DNA from 2 places in the Kitasatospora sp. NPDC098652 genome. Region 2 is predicted to be linked to the other one. Evidence: riboswitches for the same ligand, from Rfam matches in the RefSeq annotation. Region 2 holds a riboswitch; the other holds the start of a gene.
What was found. A riboswitch is a leader RNA that binds a small molecule or an ion and turns the genes downstream of it on or off. The one in region 2 is predicted to bind S-adenosylmethionine.

Region 1 (4,800 bases), on a different contig from region 2:
GCTGACCGCCGGGCAGCTGGCCGAGGCCCCCGACCCGGTCCCCGGCTGCCCCGCCGCCCCCACCCCGGGCAAGCACCCGGCGGTGTCCGCCCTCACCGGCCTCTTCCTGCACGCCGGCTGGCTGCACCTGCTGGGCAACCTGCTCTTCCTGCACGTCTTCGGCCCGACCGTGGAACGCCGGGTCGGCCGGGCCAGGTACCTCCTCTTCTACCTGGCCGCCGGCTGCACCGCCTCGTACGGCTTCGCGCTCGCCGAGTCGCACGCGCCCGACTCCACCCGGGTCCTGATCGGCGCCTCGGGCGCGATCTCCGCCGTGCTCGGCGCCTACCTGCGCTTCCACCCGCGGGCCCGGGTGACCACCCTCGTCCCGCTGCTCCTCTTCCTCCCGCTGCGCTTCCCGGCCTGGCTGGTGCTCGGCCTCTGGTTCGCCCTGCAGTGGTGGTCGGTGCACTCGGCCGGGCCCGGGGTCGCCTACCTGGTGCACGTGATCGGCTTCTCCGCGGGCTTCCTGTACGCCTGCACCGTGGTCGGCCACCCCCCGAGACGCCCCGGCTGAGGCCCGATACGCTGGCCGCACCCGCATCAAGGAGCCCGAACTGTGATCACCGCCATCGTCCTGATCAAGACCAGTGTCGACCGCATCCCCGAGATCGCCGAGGCCATCGCCGCGATCGAGGGCGTCAGCGAGGTGTACTCGGTGACCGGCGGATACGACCTGGTGGCGATGGTCCGGGTGCGCCGCCACGACGACCTGGCCGAGGTCATCCCGGGCCGGCTCAACAAGGTCCCGGGTGTGGCCCACACGGAGACCCAGATCGCCTTCCGCACCTACTCCCAGCACGACCTGGAAGCGGCCTTCGCCCTCGGCCTGGACGAGTAGGACTCAGCCCGCGCGGCGCGTGTCGGCGACGCAACGGCCGCCCTCGTTGCGGTAGTTCCACGCCGCGCCGTCCGTGACCAGCTCGCGGACCGCGGCCAGGAAGCGCTCGACGTGCTCGTCCGGCGTGCCGGCCCCGAAGCTCACCCGGATCGCGTTCAGGCTGCGCTCACCGGGCAGCGAGGGCTCGGGCGCCCCGCACTCGGAGGGCGCCGAGTCCTCGTCACCGAGCAGGGTGCGCACCAGCGGGTGCGCGCAGAACAGTCCGTCGCGCACGCCGATGCCGTACTCGGCGGACAGCGCGGCCGCGAAGTGCGAGCTGTTCCAGCCCCGGACGACGAAGGACAGCACGCCCACCCGGGCCGAGCCCGCCCCGAACAGGTTCAGCACCCGGACCTCGGGGATCTCCGCCAGCCCCGCCGTCAGCCGCTCGACCAGCTCCCGCTCCCGGGCCTCCAGCGCGTCGAAGCCGGCCTCGGTGAGCGCCCGACAGGCCGAGGCGATCGCGTAGGCGCCGATGACGTTCGGCGAGCCGGCCTCGTGCCGGGCCGGGCCGGTGTGCCACTGCACCGCCACCGAGCCGTCCAGCTCCCGGGCCACCGTCCGGGTCGCCCCGCCGCCGGCCAGGTAGGGCTCGGCCGCGTCCAGCCAGTCGGAGCGGCCGGCCAGCACCCCGGCGCCGAACGGCGCGTACAGCTTGTGGCCGGAGAAGGCGATCCAGTCGACGCCCAGCTCGCGCACCGAGACCCGGTGGTGCGGGGCCAGCTGGGCGGCGTCCAGCACCACCCGGGCGCCGTACCGGTGCGCGGTCCCGGTCAGTTCGGCGACCGGCCACAGCTCGCCGGTCACGTTCGAGGCGCCGGTGACGCACAGCAGCTTCGGGCCCTCCGGCGCCGCGGCCAGCGCCTCCTCCAGCGCGGCCACCGCCTCGGCCCGCGAGCGCGGCGCCCGCAGGTAGCCGACCTCCAGCCCGGCGTGCGCCCACGGCAGCAGCGAGGCGTGGTGCTCGGTCTCGAAGGCGAACACCCGGGTGCCGGCCGGGACGGCGGCGGCCAGCAGGTTGAGCGAGTCGGTGGTGGCGCGGGTGAAGACCACCTGGTCGCCCGCGCGCAGGTCGAGGAACTCGGCGACGGTCCGGCGGCTCTGCTCGAACAGGTCGGTGGACAGCTGGGAGAGGTAGCCGGCGCCGCGGTGCACGCTGCCGTAGTAGGGGGCGTAGGCGGCGACGTCGTCCCACACCCGCTGGAGCGCCGGCGCGCTGGCCGCGTAGTCGAGCGCCGCGTAGCCGACCTTCTCACCGCTGACGAGCGGGACCTCGACGTCGTGGCCGAGGACGGCGAGCGGGGCGGTGGTTCCGAGGGAGAGGGACATGGGGATGCACTCCTTCACGGGGTAAGGGACCCCGGGAGTGCAGATCGTCCGGTGTCCGCGCTTGTCGCGCGGACGGCTTGCCCGGCGACCCGGTCCTCACCCAGGGCACCCCGCCACGGACGGAGGGTTGCCGGACAGCCAGCTGGGGCTTGACGCTGTCACTCATGACCTGGCGAAGACTCTAGGTCGGGTACGTCGGACGGTCAAACAGGCATCCACCATCCGGACTGTGTCTTCGCCCGCTCGCCTCCGGGGCGCTCGGACCCGGTGCCGACGGTCGTCGCTCCCGCGCTCTCCCCCAGCCTCCGGCCGGGGGGACCCCCATCTCGCTTGTCGCTCCTCGACTTTCGGCACCGGCGCGCCCCTTCGGCTCGGGGCGGGTACATCGGGGCGGACACGAAGGGCCCGTGCCGACGAATCGGCACGGGCCCCAACTACCGCCTCAGATCCGGCTGGTGGCCTCCGACCAACGCCGCAGCAGGTCCTGCGCCCGGCCGGAGTCGATCGCCTCGGCCGCCCGCGCCATGCCCGCCGCGAGCTGCTCCGCCAGCGGGGCGTCGCCCAGGTCCAGTGCGACCAGCGCCGCCGCCGTGTTCAGCAGGACGGCGTCCCGCACCGGCCCGCGCTCCCCGGCCAGCAGCCGGCGCGCGACCTCGGCGTTGTACGCGGCGTCGGCCCCGCGCAGCGCCTCGATGCCGACCAGCTCGATGCCGACGTCCCGCGGGTCGAAGGTGGTCTCGGTGACCACGCCGTCGCGCACCAGCCAGACCCGCGAGGTGGTGGTGATGGTCAGCTCGTCCAGCCCGTCGTCGCCGCGGAACACCAGCGCGGTCGCCCCGCGCCGGGCGAGCACCCCGGCGATCAGCCCGGCCAGCCGGGTGTCGAAGCAGCCGATCGCGTGCGAGGTGACCCTCGCCGGGTTGGTCAGCGGGCCGAGGATGTTGAAGGCGGTGGGCACCCCGAGGTCGCGCCGCGCGGTGGCGGCGTGCCGCATCGAGGGGTGGAACTTCGCCGCGAAGCAGAAGGTGAGCCCGACCTCCTCGGCCACCTGGGCCACCCGCCGGGAGGAGAGGTCCAGCGCCACCCCGAGCTTCTCCAGCACGTCCGAGGAGCCGCTGGAGGAGGAGGCCGCCCGGTTGCCGTGCTTGACCACCTTGGCCCCGGCCGCCGCGGCGACGATCGCCGACATGGTCGAGATGTTGACGGTCTTCGCCCGGTCCCCGCCGGTACCGACGATGTCGACCGCCGGGCCGGGGATGTCCAGCGGCTCGGCGTGGTCGTACATCGCGTCCACCAGGCCGGCGATCTCGTCGACCGTCTCGCCCTTGGCCCGCAGCGCCACCATGAACCCGGCCACCTGGACGGGGGACGCCTCGCCGCTCATGATCCGGTCCATCGCCCACGCGGTGGACGAGCGGTCGAGGTCCTCCCCCTTCAACAGAGCCGCCAGGAGGTCCGGCCAGGTGCGGACCACCTGCGCGGGGTCGGTACCACCGTTCGCAGGGTTCACGTTCACCATGGCTGACTCCAGCTGTTGTCGGTTCCCCCGCGAGGGGGGACGTCCGTACGGATGGAGCCAGCCTATCGAGCGGCGGGGCGCCTACGGCGCCCTCATCTCCAGTACTGAGACGGCACCGCTCAACGCGTGGCCGGGGCCCGCTTGGCCAGCCGGGCCCGCAGCAGGGTGGCGACCGCCTCGGCCAGCGCCACCGGGTCGACCGGGCGGGAGATCGCGGCATCGGCCCGGCTCCAGGCGGCGAGCCAGGAGTCCTGCGGCCGGCCGATCAGCACCAGCACCGGCGGGCACCCGTAGATCTCGTCCTTGAGCTGGCGCCCGAGGCCGAGGCCGCCGGCCGGCACCGCCTCGCCGTCCAGCACGCAGAGGTCGACGCCGCCCTTCTCCAACGCCTTGAGCACCGCGGGGGTGGTCGCGCATTCGAGGTAGGACAGCTCCGGAAGATCCTCGGCAGGGCGACGGCCGAGCGCCGTCAGCACCTGCTCGCGGGTGTTGCGGTCGTCGCTGTAGACGAGGACGGTGAGCGTCTCGTCGGTCGTGTACGCCATGGACCCTGCTCCCTCAAGTGTGATCCGGACCACGTTCACCTGATCCGGATGCTACTCCCGTTTCCCCCGTCGCCGGTCCCCCTCGCGCACGTTCCCCCTCAAGCCGCCGCGCCCGTGACTCACCCGCTCGGAGGACGGCCCGTCACCCGGACCCGCCCGGACCCGCCCGGTCCACCCGGACGGCCGTGCGGCATCCCGTCCCCCTACGGCACGGCACTGGGCCGACCGTGCAACGACGCGCCGGGCAACGGGGTCGCGGGCCCCTCCGAGGAACCGTCAGAAAAGGGACACGCCGCTGCTCAGCCTCCGTCCGGACCCCCCGTCGCCCGTCAAGCGGGCATACCGCACGCACCGGACACTCCGAGGGACACCCCCCGACGTGAAGACGGAATAAGGGACCGACATAATGTCCGTCGTGGCGACAGCAACAGCAACAGAAACCGGGCACGCGCACGGATCGGTCAATCGACCGAACATGGTCAGCGTCG
Region 2 (4,800 bases):
GTCCGGGAGCAGCCGGTAGTACTCGGGCGGGGCCCACGGAGTGTGCGAGAAGTGGCCGATCCGCAGGTCGGGGCGGGCCTCGCGGAGCAGCGCCGGGGTGAGGGAGAGGTGGTAGTCCTGGACCAGGACGGCGGCTCCCGGGGCGGCTTCGGCGGCCAGGGCGGCGGCGAAGGCGGCGTTGTACGCCTGGTAGGCGGCCCATTCGGTGCGGAAGTCGGCGTCGAAGGAGGGCGCGGTGGGGGTCGCGTAGAGCAGGTGGTGGACGAACCAGAGGGTGGAGTTGGCGACGCCGTTGTAGGCGCGGGCGAAGGTCTCCGGGTCGATGTCGAGCATCCGTACGGCCTGTCCGCCGACCTCGTGCCCGGCGCGGTCGAGGCGGCCGTCGGGGGCCTCCCGGGCGGCTCTGCGGTCGGCGTCGCCCAGGGCCGCGCAGACCCAGACGGCGGTGGGGTCGTCGATCGCGGACAGGCCGGAGACCAGGCCCCCGCCGCCGCGGCGCAGGGTCAGCGTGCCGTCGTCGGCGGTGCCGAAGGACACCGGTCCCCGGTTGGAGGCCACCAGGACGGGGGCGGTTCCGGTCGCACTCGAACGTTCGGTCGTGAGATCGCCCATGGTTGGGATGTTGCCTGGGGGTCCGGGTGGCAAACCCGTCAACGACGGGTGGCGTACTCGGGGACGGTGTGCATCGGGGGGCGTTCCAGGGCCGTCACGGGGTGGGTGTGGGCGGTGAAGGCGCGGGTGTGCGGGTCGCGGGTGAACTGGGTGAGGTGGGGGTGGACGAGGTCGGCGGAGGCCTTGAGGCGGTGCGAGCGGTCGAGGCGTTCCAGGGCGGTGCGGTAGATGGTGGCGGCCATCCGGCCGAGCGCCTGGCCGTCCTGGTGGCGGTGGTGCCGGACGCCGACGTCGACCTGGGCGAGGGCGTCCAGGCCGACCAGGTCCAGGGCGTCGATCAGGAGGCCGATCTCGACGCCGTAGCCGGTGGGGAAGGGCAGTCGTTCGAGCAGTGAGCGGCGGGCCGCGTACTCGCCGCCGAGGGGCTGGACGAAGCCGGCGAGTTCCGGCCAGTGGAGGTTGAGCAGGGGGCGGGCGACGAGTTCGGTGACCCGGCCGCCGCCGGTGGGGACGATCGCGCCGGTGTCCCCCGCCGCGGAGCCGCCGACTTCGAGGGGGCGGTCGTACATGGCCTTGACCAGGTGGATGTCGGGGTCGGTGAGCAGCGGGCCGACGATGCCGGAGACGAAGGCCGGGTCGAACTCGCGCAGGTCGGCGTCGATGAAGCAGACGATGTCGCCGCGGGTGACCAGCAGCGAGCGCCAGAGCACCTCGCCCTTGCCGGGGACGGCGGGCAGCCGGGGGAGGATCCGGTCGCGGTGTTCCACCCGGGCGCCGGCCTCGGCGGCGACGGCGGCGGTGGCGTCGGTGGAGCCGGAGTCGACCACGACGAGTTCGTCGACGAGCGGGATCCGGTCCATGAGCTCGCGCCGGACGGTGCGCACGATGTCGCCGACGGTGGCCTCCTCGTCGAGGGCGGGGAGGACGACGCTGACCGTCCGGCCGGTGCGCCGCTTGGCGGCGAGGAGGGCGTCGACCGGCCGATCGGCCGCGCTCCACGAGCGGCGGCGGAGCCAGGACGCCGCCTGCGGGAGGAGCGCGTGGGTCGGTTCGGCGGGCACGGTGACTCTCCTCGGCGGGATCGGGTGGGACGGGTCATCTCGCTTGGCGGACGGTCCCGTTCAGGTTTGACGCCTTCGGATACAGTCTTCGTACAGCGGCCGGACCTTTGCACGCCGGGGTCGCCGCTGCGCACCACCACAATTTCACAAGCTCATCCAGAGGGACTGAGGGAACGGCCCGTTGACGTCCCGGCAACCTTCTCGCTCGGCTGTCGTCGACAGGCCCCGGCGGGACAGGTGCCAATTCCGGCCTGTGGCGCATCCGCGCCGCGGGGAAGATGAGGAGAGAGGCCTCCGCCATCATGGCTATCGACACCGTCGCACCCGTTTCCGTCGACCTCGGCCCCGCGGCCGCGCTGTCCTGTCGGGAATGCGGGACCCGCTTCCCGCTCGGCCCCAGCTTCGCCTGTGCGGAGTGCTTCGGGCCGCTGGAGATCGCCTACGAGTTCGGCAGCGAGCGCGCCGAGGAGCTGCGCAAGCGGATCGAGTCCGGCCCCGCGTCCATCTGGCGGTACGCGCCGCTGCTGCCGGTGCCGGCCGACGTCGCCTCGAAGCCCAACCTGAACCCCGGCTGGACCCCGCTGGTGAAGGCGGACAACCTGGGCCGGGAGCTCGGGTTCACCGCGCAGCTGCACGTCAAGGACGACTCGGGCAACCCGACGCACTCGTTCAAGGACCGGGTGGTGGCCTGCGCGATCGAGGCGGCCCGGGCGTTCGGCTACACCACGCTGTCCTGCTCGTCGACCGGCAACCTGGCCGGTGCGGTGGGCGCGGCGGCGGCCCGGGCCGGGTTCCGCTCCTGCGTGTTCATCCCGCACGACCTGGAGCAGGGCAAGGTCGTGATGGCCGGGGTGTACGGCGGTGAGCTGGTCGGCATCGAGGGCAACTACGACGACGTGAACCGGTTCTGCTCGGAGCTCATCGGGGACCCGGCCGGCGAGGGCTGGGGCTTCGTCAACGTCAACCTGCGGCCGTACTACGGCGAGGGCTCCAAGACGCTGGCCTACGAGATCTGCGAGCAGCTCGGCTGGCGGCTGCCGGAGCAGCTCGTCATCCCGATCGCCTCGGGCTCGCAGCTGACGAAGATCGACAAGGGGCTGCAGGAGCTGATCAAGCTGGGCCTGGTCGAGGACCGGCCGTACCGGATCTTCGGCGCCCAGGCGGAGGGCTGCTCGCCGGTGTCGGCGGCGTTCAAGGCCGGCCGGGACGTGATCAGGCCGGTGAAGCCGGACACCATCGCCAAGTCGCTGGCGATCGGCAACCCGGCGGACGGCCCGTACGTGCTGGACATCGCCCGGCGGACCGGCGGCGCGGTGGAGGACGTCACGGACGCGGAGGTGGTGGCGGCGATCCGGCTGCTGGCCCGGACCGAGGGGATCTTCGCCGAGACCGCGGGCGGGGTGACCGTCGGCGTGCTGAAGAAGCTCGTGGAGACCGGTCTGCTGGACCCCGCCAAGGAGACCGTCGCGATCAACACCGGGGACGGCCTCAAGACGCTGGACGCCGTCTCCGAGGCGGGCATGACCGCCGTCATCCGCCCGACGCTGGACTCCTTCCACGCCGCCGGCCTCGCGTCCGCCTGATCCACCCCCCACCCCGCTAGGAGAGTCATGAGCGCCACCGTCCGCATCCCCACCATCCTGCGCACCTACACCGGCGGCGAGGCCGAGGTGACCGCCGAGGGGGCCACCCTGGGCGAGGTCATCGCCGACCTGGAGCACAACCACGCGGGCATCGCGGCCCGGATCCTGGACGACACCGGCAAGCTGCGCCGCTTCGTCAACGTGTACGTGAACGACGACGACGTGCGGTTCGCCGACGGTCTGGCGACCGGGATCACGGACGGTGCGAGCGTTTCGATCATTCCGGCGGTGGCCGGCGGCTGCTGAGCCGTTCCCGCCGTTTCCCGGCCGTCCGCGCGTACGGAATTCCACTCTCCGTGCGTGCGGGCGGCCGCTTGCATTTCGGCGGGAATATTTTCGGTCGGAGTCGGAGTAGAGTGTGGCTCTGCTGGGAACAGGGCTTCCCCTTCCGGCAGTGGGTGCTTCGCCGGAGCTCGTCCGGACGCTGAGACCGCCCCGGGGCCGGGGCCGTGAAACATGTCAGGCAGATGTCAGAATTCCTGCAGGCATTTGAGTAATTCGTCCGCTATGTCCGGCGCTAATTGCCGATTTTCTCCCGGTTTGTTCGCTCTTGTCTCTTGACGGGGCTGCGGAATTCCCGGCGGCTGACCCTGTTGCAGAGGGCGTCGATCCGGATACATTCAGCGGCGGTCGACGTAATCAGCCGCTCACGGAAGCCGTCCGGCGCCCCGCTGCGGAGGATTGCGGCGTGCACGGCTGCGCCCAGGGGGGGTTCCCCGGGCCGGCCTTCAAACCAGACCCGGGCCCGCGACCTGCGGGCCCGTGAAGGGCCAGCACAGCACTAGGGGAGTTCGGAATGGCTCAGGGCACCGTCAAGTGGTTCAACGCGGAGAAGGGCTACGGCTTCATCGCGGTCGACGGTGGTGCGGACGTCTTCGTCCACTACAGCGCGATCCAGATGGACGGCTACCGCACCCTCGAGGAGGGCCAGCGGGTCGAGTTCGAGATCTCCCAGGGACAGAAGGGCCCGCAGGCGGACATGGTCCGCGCGGCGGTCTGACCTCTTCCGGCACCCAGGAGCTCGGCGCGGCCCACGGCTGGTGACCACTCGCTTCTCGACGGGCCCGTACGACACGCGTCGTACGGGCCCGTTCGCGTTCCCCGGGCGGGCCGTCCGGGCTCCCGCGCGGGGGCGGACGGTGGCTCGCGGGTCGGTCATTGGGCTTGCACTCGACCACCCGGAGTGCTAATCATTGGCGTTAGCACTCACAGTGTGAGAGTGACAGCGGACCGGGTCGGTGAGGCCCCCGGGAGCGGTAGGGGAATGGACCTCCGCGCACCAGGGCCGTCCGTCGCGGGCACCCCTTGGTCCGAGCAGTCGACCGTGTCCCGGAGGACCACTTCTGATGGCCAAGATCATCGCCTTTGATGAGGAAGCTCGCCGCGGCCTTGAGCGTGGCATGAACCAGCTCGCCGATGCAGTGAAGGTCACGCTCGGCCCCAAGGGTCGCAACGTCGTGCTGGAGAAGAAGTGGGGCGCCCCC

Region 1: another riboswitch for S-adenosylmethionine. It lies ahead of ACIQWA_RS28890 (aminotransferase class V-fold PLP-dependent enzyme); the one in region 2 lies ahead of thrC (threonine synthase).

Annotation. Positions count from the first base shown of each region.
Region 1 covers NZ_JBIWAQ010000016.1:67,500-72,299, forward strand. The annotation lists gene ACIQWA_RS28880 (rhomboid family intramembrane serine protease) at 1-556, shown strand, start outside; gene ACIQWA_RS28885 (Lrp/AsnC ligand binding domain-containing protein) at 599-880, shown strand; gene ACIQWA_RS28890 (aminotransferase class V-fold PLP-dependent enzyme) at 884-2,248, opposite strand; SAM riboswitch class IV at 2,301-2,418, opposite strand; gene trpD (anthranilate phosphoribosyltransferase) at 2,691-3,767, opposite strand; gene ACIQWA_RS28900 (hypothetical protein) at 3,887-4,312, opposite strand; gene ACIQWA_RS28905 (heme-copper oxidase subunit III) at 4,719-4,800, shown strand, end outside.
Region 2 covers NZ_JBIWAQ010000022.1:129,074-133,873, reverse strand. The annotation lists gene ACIQWA_RS34060 (trehalose-6-phosphate synthase) at 1-612, opposite strand, end outside; gene ACIQWA_RS34055 (glucosyl-3-phosphoglycerate synthase) at 651-1,673, opposite strand; SAM riboswitch class I at 1,823-1,958, shown strand; gene thrC (threonine synthase) at 1,976-3,256, shown strand; gene ACIQWA_RS34045 (MoaD/ThiS family protein) at 3,284-3,562, shown strand; gene ACIQWA_RS34040 (cold-shock protein) at 4,113-4,316, shown strand; gene groL (chaperonin GroEL) at 4,663-4,800, shown strand, end outside.